DNA from 3 places in the Streptomyces sp. NPDC090499 genome. Region 2 is predicted to be linked to each of the others. Evidence: riboswitches for the same ligand, from Rfam matches in the RefSeq annotation. Region 2 holds a riboswitch; each other region holds the start of a gene.

Region 1 (2,255 bases), on a different contig from region 2:
GAGCCGCCCAAATACGGTCTGAGGTCGCAGAGTTCACCGCTTCGAGCGACAGATATATGCATATCTTGGTGGATCGCTCCCCGTGACCGGCCCGGTAATGGCAGTCTGGCGAAGAAGCACCAGTCCGGGACCGTACTCGAACCATCCGCTCCGTGTCGGACTCCGGTCCCGAGGAAAGGGACGACGTCGCCATGGCAGACCACCTGGAAGCATCCGTCACTCTGCCGAGCGATCCCGCCTCGGTCTCCGCCGCCCGCTCCTACGTGCTGGACACCCTCGCGGAGTGGGGGCTGCCACGGGAGACGGAGACCGCGGACACCGTCCGCCTCATCGTCTCCGAACTCGCCACCAACGCCGTGCAGCACACCTTCGGGCAGTCACCCACCTTCACGGTGGACCTCGTGCTCGACCGGGACGAGCAGCTGTGCATCGGCGTCACGGACAGTCATCCGCGCTTCCCGAAGAGACTCCCCGCCGCGGTCCAGCAGGACAACGGACGCGGCATGGTCATCATCCGCTGGCTGACCGCCGAGTGCGGCGGCAAGCTCCGGGTGCGCCCCACCCGGGAGGGCGGCAAGACCGTCTCCATCGAACTGCCCTGGACGGTCCCGGCGGGCACCGTCACGGCGGCCGGCCAGCAGGAGCCGTAGCCCCGAGCCCCTGCCGGCCGGCCGTCGTGGGAACGGGTCAGCTGACCCGGCCGTACCAGACGCTGCGCGTCCAGATCTTCTGGAGCCTGACCACGTCCCCGGTCTTCGGGGCGTGCCAGATCTTTCCCTTCCCGGCATAGATGCCGACGTGGTACACGCTGGACCCCGAGTGGAAGAAGACCAGGTCCCCGGCCTTGCGGTTGCCGGCCGAGATGTGACGGGTCTTGTTGTACTGCTGGGCAGCCGTACGAGGCAGCTTCTTGCCCGCCTTCTTGAACGAGTACAGCGTCAGCCCGGAGCAGTCGAACCTGTTCGGTCCGGTGGCGCCCCACCTGTAGGGCGAGCCCTTCTTCGAGGCGGCGACCTGAAGTGCCTTCGTCGCCATCGTGGCGGCCGAGGCGTCGGAGGCGACACCCGGTATCACGATCGAGCCGCCCACGGCGGCGATGGTCAGCGCCGAGGCCGTACCGGCCCGGGCCATCAGCGACGGAACACGATTGAGCGCAGTCATGCGCAACCCTTCGTCAGCCGCCTGTGAAGGATGACCTGTCGGATTCGGGCTGGCGAAGTTGCCCGGCCGTGTCACCACGGCTTCACCCCAAGGGCTGCTCGGCCCGGTCATGGCGTGACCGTGCCGGCGACCCGTCGTGCTTGGGTCCTCCACTCCTGCCGATGCACTTCTGTCGACGGGTCAATCCGGGCGGCGGCAGGACTCGGCGTCCGCCCGGACCGCCCCGCCGCTGTGGCGGGGGCTTGTCGTCAGACAGGGATCTTCACTCACGCGTGTCCGAAAATCCCAACGGAATCGGGGATTTGTGGGGTTACTCACCACCCACCCGTTCGGGTGGACAGCCTTCTGTTCGATTCTCCGTCAACTGCCCTGCGTAGCCCCGGACCTGCGCGGAAGCCGCCCGCGGGCACCCCCGCGCAGGCAACCTGAGCGGCTTCCGCGGTCGGGTAAAACCACGCCACGCTCCGCCGAACGGCGGTAACCCCTTTGGGTCGTTTCGGCTCCGGCCCGCCCGCGCCGTCGACGGGCCGGACCGGAGTCCGGCGGGTGTCAACCTACGCAGTCGGGCGGGAGCGCGACGCGAGCGGTCCGGCGCTCGCCGTCGAGCACCCGCAACGCACGTGCCAGCGTGTCCCCGTGAAGCTCCGTCTCGCCCCGCAGATGCATCAGGGCGAGCGCGTCACGCAGCTCGGACGCCGCGCGCACCAGCGCCTGCGCGGCGCGCAGCCCGCGGTAGGTGTCCTCGTTCCGCGCCGGATTGATCCGGCCCAGCAGATCCACCACGTCCAGATAACGGTCGATCAGCTCGCCCTCGGCGCGGGTCAGCGCCGGCAGCGGCGGAAGCTCCGGTGGCAGCATCGGCCGCTCACCCCGCGTCCGGCAGGCCGGGCAGGGACCGGCGGGTGGGCACCACCCGGTCCACCAGCCCGTACGCCAGCGCCTGCGGCGCGTCCAGGACCAGGTCCCGCTCCAGGTCCTGGTGCACCTGTTCGGCGGTACGCCCGGTGTGCCGGACGAGCATCTCCTCGATCATCGCCCGGACCCGGTCCAACTCCGCCGCCTGGATGGCCAGATCACTCGGCTGGCCCTGTACC
Region 2 (2,255 bases):
CCGTCCCGCCCCGAGAGTGCGGCCGCTCCTCGACGACCTCGGCTGCGCGGGGCTCGCGGTCTGCGGCCAGGGCGCGCAGGTGTACGACGCCGGAGCGGACCGGCTGCTGTGGTCGGTCACCCTGGACCGGGAGCTGGCGGAGACGGCACTCGGCAAGATCGAGGCCGAGGTCGGCCAGGTGTACGCGGCGGTCGACCAGGACGGTGTGGACGGGCTCACGCTCATCGAGCCGGGCTATCTGATGCCCCATCCCACACTGCCCGCGCTGCGCGTCGCCCGGCGCGACGACCTGTGGTGCGCGCCCATCAGCAAGGTGCTGCTGCGCCACCACACCCTGTCCGACGACGAACTGGCCACGACCGCCCGCTCGGTCGTCGGATCGCTGGCTACGGTCACGATGTCGGGGCCGGGCACCGTCGAACTGCAGCCGTGCGGCGTGACCAAGGCGACCGGGCTCGCGCTGGCCGCCGACCGGCTGGGGCTGAGCCCCGGGCGGGCCATCGCCTTCGGCGACATGCCCAACGACATCCCGATGTTCGAGTGGGCGGCCCACGGGGTGGCGATGGCCAACGCCCACCCCGAACTCAGGGCGATGGCGGACGAGATCACCACGTCGAACGAGGACGACGGCATCGCCGTCGTCCTCGAAAGACTCTTCGACTGAAGCGGGACGTCGATCAGTACGCGCCGTGCACGTTGTCGATCGAGCCGTACCGCGCGGCGGCGTAGTTGCAGGCGGCGGTGATGTTCGCGACCGGGTCGTAGACGTCGAACGACGTGCCGTCCACGTGGTACGTCTTGAACGTCGGGTCGATCACCTGGAGCAGGCCCTTGGAGGGGATGCCGGCGGCCGCGTTGGAGTCCCAGAGGTTGATGGCCTGCGGGTTGCCGGAGGACTCCCGCATCACGTTGCGGTAGATGCCGTTGTAGGTGCCCGGGATCTTCTTCTCCGCCATGATCGCGAGCGACTCGCGGATCCAGCCGTCGAGGTTGTTCGGGTACCCGGCGAGGGTCGTCGAGGCCGTCGTGGTGGTGGAGGAGGCGGCGGACGCGGTCGTCGCCCCGATGAGCGGGAGGGCGAGGACGGCGGCGCCGGTGCCGACGACGGCGAGTCGGCGGACGATGTCGTTACGGCGGGGACGGCGGTGCTGAGCGGCTGCAGGCATGGCGAGGTTCCTCTCCGTCGCCTGCGAGGTGAGCTGTCGGGTTCGGGCCCGGGGAGTGCCCGGCCGCACCGCCCGAAGGCGATACGACTTCACCCCTAGCCGTTCCGGAACGACGTCTGTTCTCTGACGTCGGTCGCCCGGTCCGGCGACTTACCTGGGTCCCCCGCTCCTGCCATGCGAATGAACTCGTCGATGGGTCACTACGGGCGGCGGCAGGATTCGGCGTCCGCCCGGCGAGCCGGAACGTATGCGAGAGCACATGTCCGAAACAAGAGCCTGATTCACACAACATGCCGATTGACCTTGATCTGCGCCGCATGAGGCGCTTGATCCTTTGCGGTTGCCAACCCTCAACTGGCCCACAGGGAAAGGGGAGAGAGGGTCGCCTAACAGCCTTTGCCGTGTCCGGGTCCACGTGACCTACTTCACGAATACGCAATGGCGGCAAATCGGGCATGTGGGACTAGTGGAATCCGCCTTTTTCCTGGTTCGGCGGAATACCGCCAGGCTCGTATTCGTTTGAATTGCACTCGCCGATGTCCTTATATGGATGATTAGAGAGATTAGTCCGAATTGATGGCCTCTGGGGCTGCTGGCCGATGCGGGTCGGGCGAGGAGGGTGGGTGCGTGCCGCTGGCCGGGCTCAACGGCGCAGGTGAGGCGGCCGGTTGGTGGGTCCGGGCGCGGAGAGTGCGTCGAGGGTCGATGTGCGGGCGCGTGATTCTCGTCACGTCGGGGAGGGTGCCGGGGGGCGGGGATCGCCGGTGGGTGTGTCCATCGTGAGGACGGAACCTCCCCTGTGGTGCCAGTCGTTGACATGGCGGCGGCCCGAGTGGGAACCCGGGCGTGTGTTGTCCCTGCGGGCCGGCAGAGGTGCTGCGGGCACCGTGTGCGGATAGGGATGCCGTTCCGTCGGCCGACGGGGTGACGGTCAGGGGGAGCACGCATCCAGGAGTCGCAGGCCGAAGGGTGCATGCCGAGCGGCGCAGACCGAGGGGTGCGGGTCGGCGGAATGCGGAGGTCGTCGTGCGAGGTCCCGTGGAGGAAGGGTGTATGGATGGATACGGGATGCCGCCGTTCGTGCATCGG
Region 3 (2,255 bases), on a different contig from region 2:
CGCTCTGGCTCGGCGTGGCGCTGCCCTGGGGGGCCGCCGACTGCCCGGCGCCCTGGTTCGAGGAGCGCAGGGTGCAGGCGGCGAGGTCGTCGAGGCCCTGCGGCCGGTCTCCCTCGCGGCCGATGGCGTCGGCGATGCGCTGGAGCGACTCGGACCGCTTCGCCTTCAGCGGGTCGATGATCGTCTGGCCGGCGAAGCCGGGGTTCTCCTCGATCTCGGCCGCGGACTGGGTGAGTTGCTGGTAGGCGGCGGCGACCTGCTGGTCCATCTGGGCGAGTTCACGGTCGACGTCCGCCCGGGCGCCGTCGGGCACCGCCGTCAGCCGGCTGCCGACGTCGGGGCAGTAGATCGTGGGCGCGGACAGCACCTGGCCGGTGGCGACCTGCCCCTGGCCGTCACCGTTCTCGGTGGCCGAGGCATAGACGTTCACCGCGACCAGTCCTCCGCCGCCGAGCATCAGGGCGACCGCTGCGAAGGTCGCGCGTTGTGCGCCGGTCGGGCGTCTGCGCCTGTTGCGTCTCAAGGTCGTTCCCCTGCATGTCGTGGGCGGCCGGGCATGGAAATCCCCGGCCCTATACGGCCCGCGGCGCCGCCGTGTTCAACAGTCCCGGGAATTCACGGTGACCTCACAGAAAGCGGGCGCCCCGGAAGCGGGGGAACGCGACCCACGGCAACGCTCCGGTGACCCTGCGAATGCACTGGATGCGCGCGAAATGCCGTTCCGTACGGTCGAGTTCCGAACGCTACGACGAACATCACAAATACGTATCGGACATTAGCCACTTCAACCTTCACACGAGTGACACAAGTTGGCTAAGTTGACGGGCAAGCCGCTCGGCTCCCCCCGGCGAATCCCGTCGGGCCGCGCGGCCTCCGCCGAGTCCGGTGCCCCTCAGGGGCTGGTCCGGAGCCGGGGACCCAACCGACCACTGGGGTGAATCGGCCGCCGTCCGCAAGGGCAAAGGCCGTAGGGCATGCCTTCCGGACTCGACCGCCCGAACCCGACAGCTAACCCGGTAGGCGGAGTACGGAAGGAGCACGACCCCTCAATGGCGCCCGAGAGCCGTGACGAGGTTCGACAGCGGATCGACAGCCTCTACGACCAGGCCGAGAACGCCACCGGGAACTACAACGCCACCCGTGCGATGAGCGGGGGCTCGCGCTCACGCGGCGTCCCGCTGTTCAAACGGACCCGTCGTGACGACCCGGGCCTCGACAACATCGCCCGGGAGTGGTTCGAAGGGGCGCGCTCGAGACTGGGGCCGAGCGTGCCGGCCGCGCTGCCCACCGACCGGCAGCCCGCCCGCCCCGGGCCGCGCCGGCCTGTCAGCGCCATGGCAGCGGACCTGCTCGGCCAGCTGGAGGACTCCGGCCCGGCCCGGCTGGAGCTGACCGCGGGGCCGTCGGCGCAGAGCGAGATCGAGGTCGTCCGCGAGCTGCCGGCGCGTCCGAGGCTGGAGTTGACGGCGGGGCCCGCCGCGGCGCTGCCCGCGGGACCCTCGGGTGCGCCCAGGGCGCTGCCTGCCGCCGGGCCGCAGCGGCCGACGCCGGGTGCTTCGAAGACCAGGAACCAGCTCAAGCTCGCCAAGGCGCGCGAGGTGCTGTCCCAGCGCACCGGGCAGCGCGCGATCGCCGCCCTCGACGCGGTCCCTGCCCCGGCCCCTGTCGCCCAGGCCGTTGCACCGTCGTCCAGCCCCTGGCCGACGCCCGAAGCGCAGGCCCCGGTGCAGCCCTGGCAGGCGCCCCCCGTCGGCATACCGAACCAGCGCACCGGCAGCGGCTCCTCCGCCGCCACCCGCGCGCTCCCGGCGGTGACCGAGACGGGCGGTATCCCGATCGTGTCCCCGTCGGACACCGGTACCTTCCGCATCATGACCCCGGGGGGTTCCGACAGTGCCCCGACCCGGGCCGCGGCGGACGCGGGCGGCTTCCGTGTCATGACCCCGGGCGGCTCGGGCGGCGGAACCTACCAGACCGCGCCCGTCATGGACGCGGGCGCCGCCCAGGCTCCGGCCCCGGGGGACACCGGCTCCTTCCGCATCATGACGCCGGGCGCCACGGGCTCGTTCCCGATGCCGACCCCGGCCGACGCGGGCGCGTTCCCGGCCGCGGACCCCATGGCGGGCACGAGCGCCTTCCCCACCGCCGACCCCATGATGGGCACGAGCGCGTTCCCGGCCGCCGACCCCATGATGGGCACGAGCGCGTTCCCGGCCGCGGACCCCATGGCGGGCACGAGCGCGTTCCCGGCCGCG

Evidence for each region. A riboswitch is a leader RNA that binds a small molecule or an ion and turns the genes downstream of it on or off. The one in region 2 is predicted to bind cyclic di-AMP.
Region 1: linked by a shared signal. The riboswitch ahead of ACIQVL_RS19735 (C40 family peptidase) and the one ahead of ACIQVL_RS14650 (transglycosylase SLT domain-containing protein) in region 2 are both predicted to bind cyclic di-AMP.
Region 3: linked by a shared signal. The riboswitch ahead of ACIQVL_RS29140 (C40 family peptidase) and the one ahead of ACIQVL_RS14650 (transglycosylase SLT domain-containing protein) in region 2 are both predicted to bind cyclic di-AMP.

Annotation. Positions count from the first base shown of each region.
Region 1 covers NZ_JBIVXP010000005.1:98,664-100,918, forward strand. The annotation lists gene ACIQVL_RS19730 (ATP-binding protein) at 192-650, shown strand; gene ACIQVL_RS19735 (C40 family peptidase) at 688-1,161, opposite strand; cyclic di-AMP (ydaO/yuaA leader) riboswitch at 1,165-1,349, opposite strand; gene ACIQVL_RS19740 (hypothetical protein) at 1,711-2,019, opposite strand; gene ACIQVL_RS19745 (ATP-dependent Clp protease proteolytic subunit) at 2,027-2,255, opposite strand, start outside.
Region 2 covers NZ_JBIVXP010000003.1:581,826-584,080, reverse strand. The annotation lists gene ACIQVL_RS14655 (HAD family hydrolase) at 1-664, shown strand, start outside; gene ACIQVL_RS14650 (transglycosylase SLT domain-containing protein) at 678-1,166, opposite strand; cyclic di-AMP (ydaO/yuaA leader) riboswitch at 1,172-1,368, opposite strand.
Region 3 covers NZ_JBIVXP010000008.1:344,798-347,052, reverse strand. The annotation lists gene ACIQVL_RS29145 (DUF1996 domain-containing protein) at 1-457, opposite strand, end outside; cyclic di-AMP (ydaO/yuaA leader) riboswitch at 865-1,039, shown strand; gene ACIQVL_RS29140 (C40 family peptidase) at 1,050-2,255, shown strand, end outside.